DNA from 2 places in the Kocuria sp. WN036 genome. Region 1 is predicted to be linked to the other one. Evidence: predicted binding sites of a transcription regulator. Region 1 holds the regulator's gene; the other holds the start of a gene.
What was found. The regulator HrcA, encoded in region 1, represses chaperone genes, less so after heat shock. The targets are predictions, from matches to a motif close to TTNGCACTCGNNNNNNNCGAGTGCNAA.

Region 1 (5,740 bases):
GTCGTAGAGCCGGGTGTTGAAGCGGTAGAGGTGCGGTTCGCCGCGGTTGACCCGGACCCCGCCGATCAGGGAGCCGACGGCGAGCAGCAGCCACGCGGCGGCGGCGGCGAGCGCGAAGAACCAGCCGATGAACGGCACCGGGGCGAGCAGGATCCCGGTGACCACCACCAGGGTCGGCAGCAGCGTGAAGTTCATGGCCTCCATCGACTCCTGCTCCGTGAACGGGCCGCGCCCGCGGAAGACGCGGTGGACGAGGAACGAGGGGAGGAAGCCGATGACGCCGCCGAAGTGCGCCAGGGTCGCCCACTGGTGGTCCTCGGTGACGGTCAGCGGCTGGGCCACGGGGGAGAGGCCCTCGAACGGGGCCCCGGCGTTGTCGCGGCTCGGTCGGGGGTCGGTCTGCACGGGCACGGATGTCCTTCGGCGGTGGGACCGCGGCGGGGCCGCGGACGGTGGGTGGGACACGACCATCCTACCGAGCGGCCCGGAGGGCGGAGGATCCGCCCCGCGCACGTGTGCCTTTGTGACGATCTGCTGGGCGTTGCCCGTGCACGCGGGGCGCCGGGTCAGGCCCCGGGGGCGGTGAGGAAGTCGATGAGCTCCTCGACCCGGCCCAGCAGGGACGGCTCGAGGTCGGCGTAGCTGTCCACGCGGGACAGGATGTGCTGCCAGGCCCGGCCGAGGTCGCCGGGGGTGCGGTGCGGCCACCCGAGGGCGGCGGCGGTGCCGGTCTTCCAGTCCGTGCCCCGCGGGACCACGGGCCAGGCGTCGATGCCGAGGGTGCGCGGCCTGACCGCCTGCCAGATGTCGACGTACGGGTGGCCCAGCACCAGGACGTTGCCCGCGGCGCCGGGCAGGCGCATGGTCTCCGCGGCGATCCTCGACTCCTTGGAGCCGGCCACGAGGTGGTCGACGAGGATGCCGAGCCGCCGCCCGGGGCCCGGCCCGAACTCCCGCACGGCGGCGGGCAGGTCGTCGATGCCGTGCAGCGGCTCCACGACGATGCCCTCGACCGCCAGGTCGTGGCCCCACACCTTGGCCACCAGCTCGGCGTCGTGGTAGCCCTCGACCCACACCCGGGAGGCCTTCGCGGTGCTCGCGCGCAGCCCCTCGACGGCCACGGAGCCCGAGCGCGTGCGGGAGGGCTTGCGCGCCGCGGGGGCTCGGCGGGGCTCGACGACGACCACGGGCTCGCCCTCGAGCAGGAACCCCGGTCCCAGGGGGAACGCCTTGACCCGCCCCCTCCGGTCCTCGAGCCCCAGCACGCGCATCCCGCCGATGGTCTCCAGGGACACGACCGCGCCGACCCAGCCGGTCGTGACGTCCTCCAGGAGCATCCCCGGGGCGACCGGGACCTCCGCGGAGACCGGCCGGCGGCGGGCGAGGGCGTCGTCGTCGAGGCTGCGCGGCCCCCAGCCGTGGTGGCTCATGGTCGTCCTCCCGGGTCGCGGTGCCGCGCGTCCGGCGCGGATCAGCCGGAAGCGTACCAAACCGCGGGGGCGACCGGCCGTCGGACACGGGGGCTACACTGGACGCCGTTGGCACTGTGGCCACCCGAGTGCCAGGGCATCTTCGGGGGCGTGGACGAACCGGGGAGGAGCGACGTGAACCATCCGAGACGACTGCAGATCCTGCAGGCCATCGTGGAGGACTACGTGCACTTCCGCGAGCCGGTCGGCTCCAAGGCCCTCGTGGACCGGCACCGGCTCGGCGTCTCCTCGGCCACCGTGCGCAACGACATGGCCGCGCTCGAGGAGGAGGGCCTGATCACGGCCCCCCACACGAGCTCGGGCCGGATCCCCACGGACAAGGGCTACCGCACGTTCGTCGACCAGATCGCGGCCGTCAAGCCGCTCTCGGGCCCGGAACGGCGGGCCATCCAGCGGCTGCTGGACGACGCCGCGGACATCGACGACGTCATGGAGCGCACCGTGCGGCTGCTCGCGCAGCTCACCCAGCAGGTCGCGGTCGTGCAGTACCCGCACGCCTCCGGGGTCACCGTGCGCCACGTCGAGGTCGTGGACCTCGGCGCCGGCCGGGTGCTCGTGGTGCTCATCCCCACCAACGGCCGGGTGGCGCAGCGCGTCGCCGTGCTGCGGGCCCCGCTCGAGGAGTCCCAGCTGCTCGAGCTGCGCGCCCGGGTGCTGGCCGCCGTGGTCGGGCGCTCCCTGACCGCGGTGCCGGACGCCCTCGCCGTGATGACCGCGGCCACCGCCCCGCCGCTGCAGCCGGCCGCCGCCGCCGTGGCGGAGGCCGTCGGCGCCCTCGCGGCGGGCGGGGCCGAGCACCGCATGGTCATGGCCGGCACCGCCAACCTCGCCCGCTCCACCGGGGACTTCCACCTGAGCATCGGCCCGGTCCTCGAGGCCCTCGAGGAGCAGGTGGTGATGCTCCGGCTGCTCTCCGAGATGGAGCAGGACGCCCGCGGGGTGGCCGTGCGGATCGGCACGGAGAACGCCGAGGGCCCCCTGTCCGAGGCCGCCGTCGTCGCCACCGGCTACGGGCCGCAGTCCAAGGTGGGGGTCGTGGGCCCCATGCGCATGGACTACCCGTCCACGATGGCCGCCGTGCGCGCCGTCGCCCGCTACCTCTCCCGTATCCTCGGGGGCTGAGCCCCCACGGGCCCCGTCCCCCGGGGCCCACCAGCGAAACCCACCACAGACCTCTCGACAGAACGGACCACGGTGAGCGATCACTACGAGACCCTGGGCGTGTCCCGGGACGCCAGCCAGGAAGAGATCAAGAAGGCCTACCGCAAGAAGGCCCGCCGGCTGCACCCCGACGTCAACCCCGGCCCGGAGGCCGCCGAGGACTTCAAGCGCCTCTCCCACGCCAACGACGTCCTCTCCGACCCCGAGAAGCGGCGCGTCTACGACGCGACCGGCAACGAGAACGGCACCGACACCGGCTTCGGCGGGGGCTTCCCCGGCACGGGGTTCGGCTTCGCCGACATCTTCGACACCTTCTTCCAGGGCGCCGGCGGCGCCGGCTCCGGCCGGCGCGGACCCGCCTCCCGCACCCGCCAGGGCCAGGACGCCCTGATCAACGTCCGGGTCACCCTCCGGGACGCGGTCTTCGGCACGGAGAAGAAGATCACCGTGGACACCGCCGTGGTCTGCCCCACCTGCGACGGCACCTGCTGCCAGGCGGGCACCCAGCCCGAGACCTGCGACGTCTGCCACGGATCCGGCCAGGTGCAGCGCCAGGTCCAGTCGATCCTCGGCACCGTGGTCACGGCGGCGCCGTGCGCCACCTGCCAGGGCTTCGGCACCGTCATCAAGCACCCGTGCCACGAGTGCTACGGCGAGGGCCGCGTGCGCGACCGCCGCCCGCTGACCGTCAAGATCCCCGCCGGCGTCTCGACCGGCAACCGGATCCGCCTCTCGGGGCAGGGCGAGGCCGGCACAGCCGGCGGGCCGAACGGCGACCTCTACGTCGAGCTCAAGGTCGATCCCGACCCCACGTTCGAGCGCCAGGGCGACGACCTGCACGCCCGCGTCCGGGTGCCCATGACCTCCGCGGCCCTCGGCACCACCGTGACCCTCGAGACCTTCGACGGCGAGCGCGAGGTGCCCGTCGCCCCCGGCACGCAGACCGGCCACACCGTCACCCTGCACGAGCTCGGGGCCACCCGGCTGCGCGGCGGCGGCCGGGGCGAGCTGTTCGTCCACCTCGAGGTCGAGACCCCCACGGCGCTCGACGACGAGCAGCGCGAGCTGCTCGAGCAGCTGTCCCGGCTGCGCGGCGAGGACCAGTCCACCGGCACCACCCTGAACTCCCCGGCCGGCTCCGGCGGCTTCTTCTCCCGGCTCAAGGACCGGTTCTCCGACCTGTGAGCCTGCCGGTCTTCAAGGTCGAGCCGGGCCGGCTCGCCGGTCTCGGCCCCGGGGCGGCGCTCACCGTCACCGGCCCGGAGGCCCGGCACGCCGTCACCGTGCGCCGGCTCGCGCCCGGTGAGCGGCTCGAGCTCGTCGACGGCGCGGGGACCCGGGCCACCGGGGAGCTGCGCGCGGGGGACCGGGACAGCATGGAGGTCGGCGTGGTCTCGGTGACCACCGAGCCCGCCCGCACGCCCCGGCTGGTCCTCGCCCAGGCCCTCGCGAAGGGCGACCGGGACCTGCTGGCCGTGGAGACGGCCACCGAGCTGGGCGTCGACGCCGTGGTGCCCTGGCAGGCCGACCGCTCGATCGTGCGGTGGAAGAAGGAGCGCGCCGCCAAGAGCCACGAGAAGTGGGTGCACACCGTCGCGGCGGCCGCCAAGCAGTCGCGGCGGGCCGCCTGGCCCGAGGTGCTGCCCCTGTCCACCACCCGCGAGCTCGCCCGCCTGCTCGGGGAGCCGGGGACCCGCGGCCTCGTCCTGCACGAGGAGGCGCACGACTCCCTCGCCGACCTGGCCGGCGCCGCCGGCGCCCCGTGGGCGGGGGCCGAGCGGATCGTCCTGGTGGTGGGGCCCGAGGGGGGCGTCGCGCCGGCGGAGCGCGAGGTCCTGGCCGGGGTGGGGGCCCTCGCGGTCCGGCTCGGCCCGGAGGTGCTGCGCAGCTCCACGGCGGGACCGGCCGCGCTGGCGGTGCTCAGCGCCGCGCTCGGCCGCTGGGCGTCCGGGACCTGATGAGTCCCGGGCGGCCGGTTCAGCCGGGGACGACCTCCACGTCCTTGTCGTCGCGCACGGTCCCGCCCTCGGCGTCCCGGCCGACGACCGTCACCACGTAGGGGCCCGGCGCCAGCTCGAGCTCGGCCCGGAACCCGGCGGTCCCGTCGCCCCGCGGGACCTCGTCCGCCGCGCCGCTCGAGACGCGCTCCCCACCGGGTCCGGCCACGGTCCACCGGCAGTCCCGCACCTCGTCCAGCGCCCGTCCCGAGAGGGTGAGGGTCCCCTCGGACCGTTCGTCCTGCCGGGGCTCGTCGAGCCACAGCGGGGCCTCCAGCGCCTCGTCGGGGCGGAGAGGGCCGTCGAGGCGTACGGAGCCGAAGACCTCCTCGTCGGGCCGGCCGTCCACGAGCACCACGACCTCGGCCGCGGAGCCCTCCGGCAGCAGGCCCGCCGTGGCCGCCGTGGCGGTCACGGTGTGCGCGAGCTGCTGGAGGGCCAGCCGGACCTCGCGGTCGTCCAGGTCCGGGCGGAAGGCCTCGGACGGCAGGTCCACGGTGATGGTCCCGCCCGGGGACGTCGAGGCGCCCACCCGGTCCACCGGGGACCACAGCGTCCGGTAGTCCGGGTCCTCCGGGGTCGCCCCGGTCATCAGCGCCGCCGCCGCCGCGATGGGGTCCACGGCCGCGGCCGCCTCGGAGGCGTCCCGGAACTCGCGGAACAGCCGCTCCTCGCCGTCCGCGCGGCCCACCCAGTAGACGGGCAGCTTCGTGGTGGCCACCCGGCCGTCCGCGGTGCTCGCCGTGGTGGACGCGGCCGGCGCGGCGCCCGACGCGCTGACCGTGCCCTCGAGGGCGGGCTCCGGACCGGTGCCGCACGCGCCGAGGACCAGGGCGCCCACGGCGGACAGGGCGAGCACGGGGAGCCGGCCGCGGGCGGACCGGGGCCGGGAACGGGCAGTGGCCATGGGGGGACGCGCACCTCGGCTTTCCGGGATCGGGTGGGGGCGGTGCCGGCACCGGGGGAGGCCGCACCCGTCCCCCTGCCGGAGGACCGGACCATTCCAGCACAGGGCCTGTGGACGCCCCCAGCCGAGGAGCCCCGGCGGGCGTGACCGATACCAAATCGCAATGTGCGGCGGGCGACCTCCGG
Region 2 (5,740 bases), on a different contig from region 1:
AGCGCAGCTGCCAGGGCCCCAGCTCGTTGCGGGAGTCCTCCCGGACCCACAGGGAGCTGCGCAGGCTCGTGCGGTCCCCCGCCGTGAGCCGGTAGACAAGGTGCACGGCCGCGGGGCCGAGCTCGGTGGCCTCCAGCACGTGCACGTCCACCGCGCCGAGCCCGGGTTCGCGGGGCAGCCGGTCGAGGACGTCCGCCCGGGAGCGCCACGACCCCGAGGCACCGACCTCGGCGAAGGCCTCGTGCAGCAGCTGGCCCAGCCGGCCCGGGTCCGCCCTGACCTCCGGGCGGAGCAGGTCCCGCTCGAGTTCCTGGACGGTCTCCCCCGCCGTGCGGCCGCGGGCGAGCTCCTCCTCGTGGGCGAGCAGCTCGCTCAGCAGATCGGGGTCGTGCCGGTCCTCGAACGCGCCGGGATCCGTGTCCTCCCCCGGCCCTGGGGCCTCCACCAGCGGCGCGGCGTCCACCGGCTCCGGGGCGTCCAGCAGCTCCCGGGCCGAGGTCCGGGTGCCCGCTCCGTCCGGGTGCCGGGCGGCGCCGTCGAACCCGGGTCCCTCGGGCGCGGGGCGACCGGTCTGGAACGCGGTGGCCACGGCCCGGGCACGGACGTCGGCGGCCTCGTTGAGCTCGTGGCCGGCGTGGCCCTTGACCCACTCGAAGCGCACGTCGCGGCCCGCCATCGCGGCGTCCAGGGCCTTCATGAGCTCCACGTTGAGGACGGGCTTGCCGTCCCTCTTCTTCCAGCCCTTCTTCTTCCAGCCGGGCATCCACTTCGTGATCGAGTTGATGACGTACTGGCTGTCGCACAGCACCCGCAGGGGCTCGTCGGGGCGGTGGGCCGTGGCCTCGAGCAGGTCCAGGACGGCCTTGAGCTCGCCCATGTTGTTGGTGCCGTGCGGCCACCCGCCGGCCCGCCAGGTGTTGTCGTCGATGTACCAGGCCCATCCCGCGGGACCGGGATTGCCCAGCGCGGAGCCGTCGGCGGCAGCAGTGATCGTCATGGCACTCATCTTTTCACGGCGCCCGGACGCCGTGCGCCACGGGTCCTGTGCGCCCCCGGCTCAGTCGCCGGGCTCCTGATCGAGCTGCTGCTGGGCGACGTCGCGCACCCCGGCGACCCTCGACAGCTGCACGGCCGCCGTGCGCAGGTCCGTCTTGCCCTCGAGCCGCAGGAGCAGCTCCACCTCGGTGCCCTCGGACCCCTCGACCGTCCGGCTCGAGACCACGGAGGCGCTCAGCTGCAGCTCGTCGACCACCGTCAGGACCTCCCGCAGCACGCCGTGCCCGTCCTCGTAGCGCAGCCGGAGTCCCTGCGGGGCCACCATCCCGGGCAGGCGGCGGGAGAGCGGGGTCAGCAGGATCGCGGAGACGAAGTGCAGGCCCGTGGCGACGACGGCGAGCGGCACGAGCCCGGCCCCGCAGGCCATCCCGATGGCCGCGGAGAGCCAGATGCTCGCGGCCGTCGTCAGGCCGTGCACCACGTCCCGGTTCGTGAAGATCACGCCCGCGCCCAGGAAGCCGATGCCCGTGATGATCTGGGCCGCCACGCGGGAGGGGTCGGGACCGGCGTCGATGCCGGGCAGGACACCGAAGCCGTAGGCGGACACGAGGGTGAACACCGCCGACCCGGTGCCGACCAGGGCGTGCGTGCGCAGTCCGGCGCTCTTGCGCCGCAGCCGCCGTTCGAGGCCCACCAGCGAGGTGAGCCCGAAGGCGATCAGCACGAGCGAGACCTGGACGGGGACCGCGTCCCACACGACGACGTCCACGGCACCTCCTCCGGCAGCTGGTGCTCACGATTGAACACCACTTCCGGCCCTGCGGCACCAGGTGCGGGACGACGACGGGCCGGGCACCTCCGCGAGGTGCCCGGCCCGTGCCGGATGCGTGCTGGGCACGCTCGACGGGTCAGCCGTCGATCACATCATGCCGCCCATGCCGCCCATGCCGTCGTCGGCACCGGCGCCGGCGCCCGCGGGCTCCGGCTTGTCGGCGACGACGGCCTCGGTGGTGAGGAACAGCCCGGCGATGGACGCCGCGTTCTGCAGCGCGGACCGGGTCACCTTGACCGGGTCGTTGATGCCGGCGGCCATCAGGTCCTCGTACTCGCCGGTGGCGGCGTTGAGGCCGTGGCCCTGGGCCAGACCGCGGACCTTGTCCACGACCACGCCGGCCTCGAGGCCGGAGTTGATCGCGATCTGCTTCAGCGGGGCGTCGATGGCGACCTTCACGATGTTCGCGCCGGTGGCCTCGTCGCCGGTGAGCTGCAGCTTGTCGAACGCCTTCTGGCCGGCCTGGATCAGGGCCACGCCGCCGCCGGCGACGATGCCCTCCTCCACGGCGGCCTTGGCGTTGCGCACGGCGTCCTCGATGCGGTGCTTGCGCTCCTTGAGCTCGACCTCGGTGGCGGCACCGGCCTTGAGGACGGCCACGCCGCCGGCCAGCTTGGCCAGGCGCTCCTGCAGCTTCTCGCGGTCGTAGTCCGAGTCCGAGTTGTTGATCTCGGCGCGGATCTGGGCCACGCGGCCCTCGATCTCCTCGGCGGTGCCGGCGCCGTCGACGATGGTGGTCTCGTCCTTCGTCACGACGACCTTGCGGGCCTGGCCCAGCAGGTCCACGGTGGCGGTCTCGAGGGAGAGCCCGACCTCCTCGGTGATGACCTGGCCACCGGTGAGGATGGCGATGTCGGCCAGCTGCGCCTTGCGGCGGTCGCCGAAGCCGGGGGCCTTGACGGCCACGGACTTGATGGAGCCGCGCATCTTGTTTAGCACCAGCAGCGCCAGGGCCTCGCCCTCGACGTCCTCGGCGATGATCAGCAGCGGCTTGCCGGCCTGCATGACCTTCTCGAGCACGGGGACCAGGTCCTTGACCGCGGAGATCTTGGAGTTGACCACGAGGATGTAGGGATCCTCGAGGACGGCCTCCTGGCGATCGGCGTCGGTGACGAAGTAGCCCGAGAGGTAGCCCTTGTCGAAGCGCATGCCCTCGGTCAGCTCGAGGTCCAGCCCGAAGGTGTTGGACTCCTCGACCGTGATCACGCCCTCCTTGCCGACCTTCTCCATCGCCTGGGCGATGAGGCGGCCGATCTCGGGGTCGCCGGCGGAGATCGACGCCGTGGCGGCGATCTGCTCCTCGGTCTCGACCTCCTTGGCGGAGGCCAGCAGCTCCTCGGTGACCGCGGCGACGGCCTTCTCGATGCCGCGCTTGAGGCTCAGCGGGTCGGCGCCGGCGGCCACGTTGCGCAGGCCCTCCTTGACGAGCGCCTGGGCGAGCACGGTGGCGGTGGTGGTGCCGTCGCCGGCGATGTCGTCGGTCTTCTTGGCGACCTCCTTGACGAGCTCGGCGCCGATCTTCTCGAACGGCTCGTCGAGCTCGATCTCCTTGGCGATGGACACGCCGTCGTTGGTGATCGTGGGGGCGCCCCAGGCCTTCTCGAGGACCACGTTGCGGCCGCGCGGGCCGAGGGTGACCTTGACGGCGTCGGCCAGGGTGTTCAGGCCCCGCTCGAGTCCGCGGCGTGCCTCTTCGTCGAAAGCAATCATCTTTGCCATGTGACTTCGTCCCTCCTGGACGGTAGACAAACGGTCGACCTCCACGGTGCCCGCGACGGACGGCGCGCACGACGGCGGACTCTTCCCGACGCCGTGCGGCACCTCACCGTGGTGGTTGAGGTGTCACTCCTGTGCCGGTGGCTGCCCGGGTCGGGCCGGGGACCGAGCCATTAGCAGTCCACACGACTGAGTGCTAATCGCAATCTTGGCACTCGTCCCCGGAGAGTGCAAACCCCTGAGCCGATTCCGCTCAGCCCTGCCACTCCTCGCGCAGGACGCCGTAGACCATCCGGTCGTAGTACTCGCCGCCGACCCTGCGGGCCCGGCGGATCCTGGCCTCCTCGGTGAAGCCCAGCTTCACCGCCACGCGGCACATGCCCGCGTTGCCGCTCCACGTCTCCAGGTCGAGGCGGTGGGAGTCGGAGTGGGCGAAGAGGTAGTCGATCCACAGGCGCATCGCCTCGGTGCCGTAGCCGCCGCTCCAGTGCTCCGGGGAGTACACGGTGATGCCCAGGGAGCGCAGCGGCAGCAGGTGCGTGCCGTCACCGGGGTCCTCGGTGGGCTTCTCCGACCAGTACCAGGACACCTGCCCGATGAACCGGTCGTCGGCGGCGTCGGCGATCACCATCGTCTCGCGCGGATCCGGCCAGTCCCCGGCCGTCACGTGCTCCCGGAGGGTGCCGAGCCAGCGCTGGGCGCCCTCGGCGGTGAAGTTCGGGTAGAACGGGCCGTCCGTGCGCTGCCACTCGTGCTCGCCGCCGCCGGCGGGCGGCATGATCCACGCCTCGTAGTCGACGAGGTCCTCCTCGGTCCAGTCGCGCACGCGGACGCGGCTTCCTTCGATCTGCACGGTGGTTCCTTCCGGTGGCGTCAGGGGTGGACGACGTCGTGGTGGACGACGTCGTGGTGAACGGCGTCGGAGCGGTCGGGCTCCGGGACCGGTGCCCGATGGGGGACGCCTCGAGGACCGGGCCGGCTCAGGACCCCGTGGACGTGGCGCCCGGCGCCGGGGCGGCCTCGCCCGGGGCGTTGAGGAACGAGAACACCCCGACGCCGAGGGTCAGCACCCCGGCCAGGACGATGGCGGTGAGCTCCCGGGCGCCCACGCGGACGGTCGGCCGGACACCGCGGTGGGCGCCCTGGCGGGGCCCGTCCTCGGGGACGTCGTCGAACTCGTCGTGCGGGTACTGGGTCATCCGTGGTCTCCTCGCTGCCGGCGCAACCTGGCCACGAGCATCGGGTCGTGCTCGAGGGCGGCGCGGGTGTCGATCAGGACGTTGAGCCGCTGGTAGTAGTGGGTGGGCGAGAGGTTCAGGCGGCGGCGGATCTCCATCTCCTTCGCCCCCTGGTACTTCCACTGCAGGTTCTCGAGCGACAGGATCTCGCGGTCCACGGCGTCCAGACCGGCCCCCTCCCCGGGCTCTTCCCGGCCGGGGGCGGCCTCCCCATCGGGCACCGGCTCCGCGCCGGGAACGGCGGCGTCGTCGGCCCGGGCGTCCGCGGGCACCGCGTCGTCGGGCATCGCGTCCTCGCCGGTCACCGCGACTCGGCCCGCGGCCGCAGGGAGAGGGTGGTCAGCTGCGCGTCCTCGCCCGCGTCCACGACGGCGCGCACCGCCGCGGCCACGGACTCCGGCCGGAGGTAGCGCTCCGGGACGTACTCGTGGCCCAGGCCCGCCTGGATGTCCCGCTGCATCTGCGTGTCGACCGGGCCGGGGTGCACCGAGCTGACCACGACGCCGTCGGCCTCGACCTCCTGGCGGAGCGAGTCGGCGAGCGCGCGCAGGGCGAACTTCGAGGCCGCGTAGACGGCGTCCCCGGCGCGGGCGTTGAGCCCCGAGCCGGAGTTGAGGAACACGACCTTCCCCCGGGCCGCTCGCAGGGCCGGCAGCAGGAGCCGGGTCAGCTCCGCGGGGACCACCACGTTGAGCTCGAGCTGGGCCCGCCAGTCCGCCACGGAGGCGGCCTCCACCGTGGTGCGCCCGGCCACGGCCGCCGAGTGCACCAGGACGTCGACCCGGTCCAGGCCGGCCACCACGGACGGCAGGGCCGCGACGTCGGTCAGGTCGGCGGCGCGGACGGTGACGTGCGGGAGGCCGGAGAGCTCGGCCAGCCGGCCGGCGTCCCGGCCCAGGGCCAGGACGTCGTGGTCGCGGGCGAGGTCCACCACGCACGCGCGGCCGATGCCTCCGGT

Region 2: a site for HrcA is predicted at 3,718-3,744, ahead of groL (chaperonin GroEL). Genes of this name have one in related genera too.

What each region holds. Positions count from the first base shown of each region.
Region 1 covers NZ_NSKF01000016.1:7,448-13,187, forward strand. Annotated here, with positions in the region: gene CK505_RS10965 (DUF4870 domain-containing protein) at 1-411, opposite strand, end outside; gene CK505_RS10970 (DUF3097 domain-containing protein) at 567-1,430, opposite strand; gene hrcA (heat-inducible transcriptional repressor HrcA) at 1,605-2,612, shown strand; gene dnaJ (molecular chaperone DnaJ) at 2,685-3,836, shown strand; gene CK505_RS10985 (16S rRNA (uracil(1498)-N(3))-methyltransferase) at 3,833-4,609, shown strand; gene CK505_RS10990 (GerMN domain-containing protein) at 4,629-5,555, opposite strand.
Region 2 covers NZ_NSKF01000011.1:45,305-51,044, reverse strand. Annotated here, with positions in the region: gene CK505_RS08755 (RNase H family protein) at 1-997, opposite strand, end outside; gene CK505_RS08750 (MgtC/SapB family protein) at 1,058-1,765, opposite strand; gene groL (chaperonin GroEL) at 1,916-3,547, opposite strand; gene CK505_RS08740 (GNAT family N-acetyltransferase) at 3,798-4,397, opposite strand; gene CK505_RS08735 (hypothetical protein) at 4,525-4,743, opposite strand; gene CK505_RS08730 (DUF3263 domain-containing protein) at 4,740-5,069, opposite strand; gene CK505_RS08725 (SDR family oxidoreductase) at 5,084-5,740, opposite strand, start outside.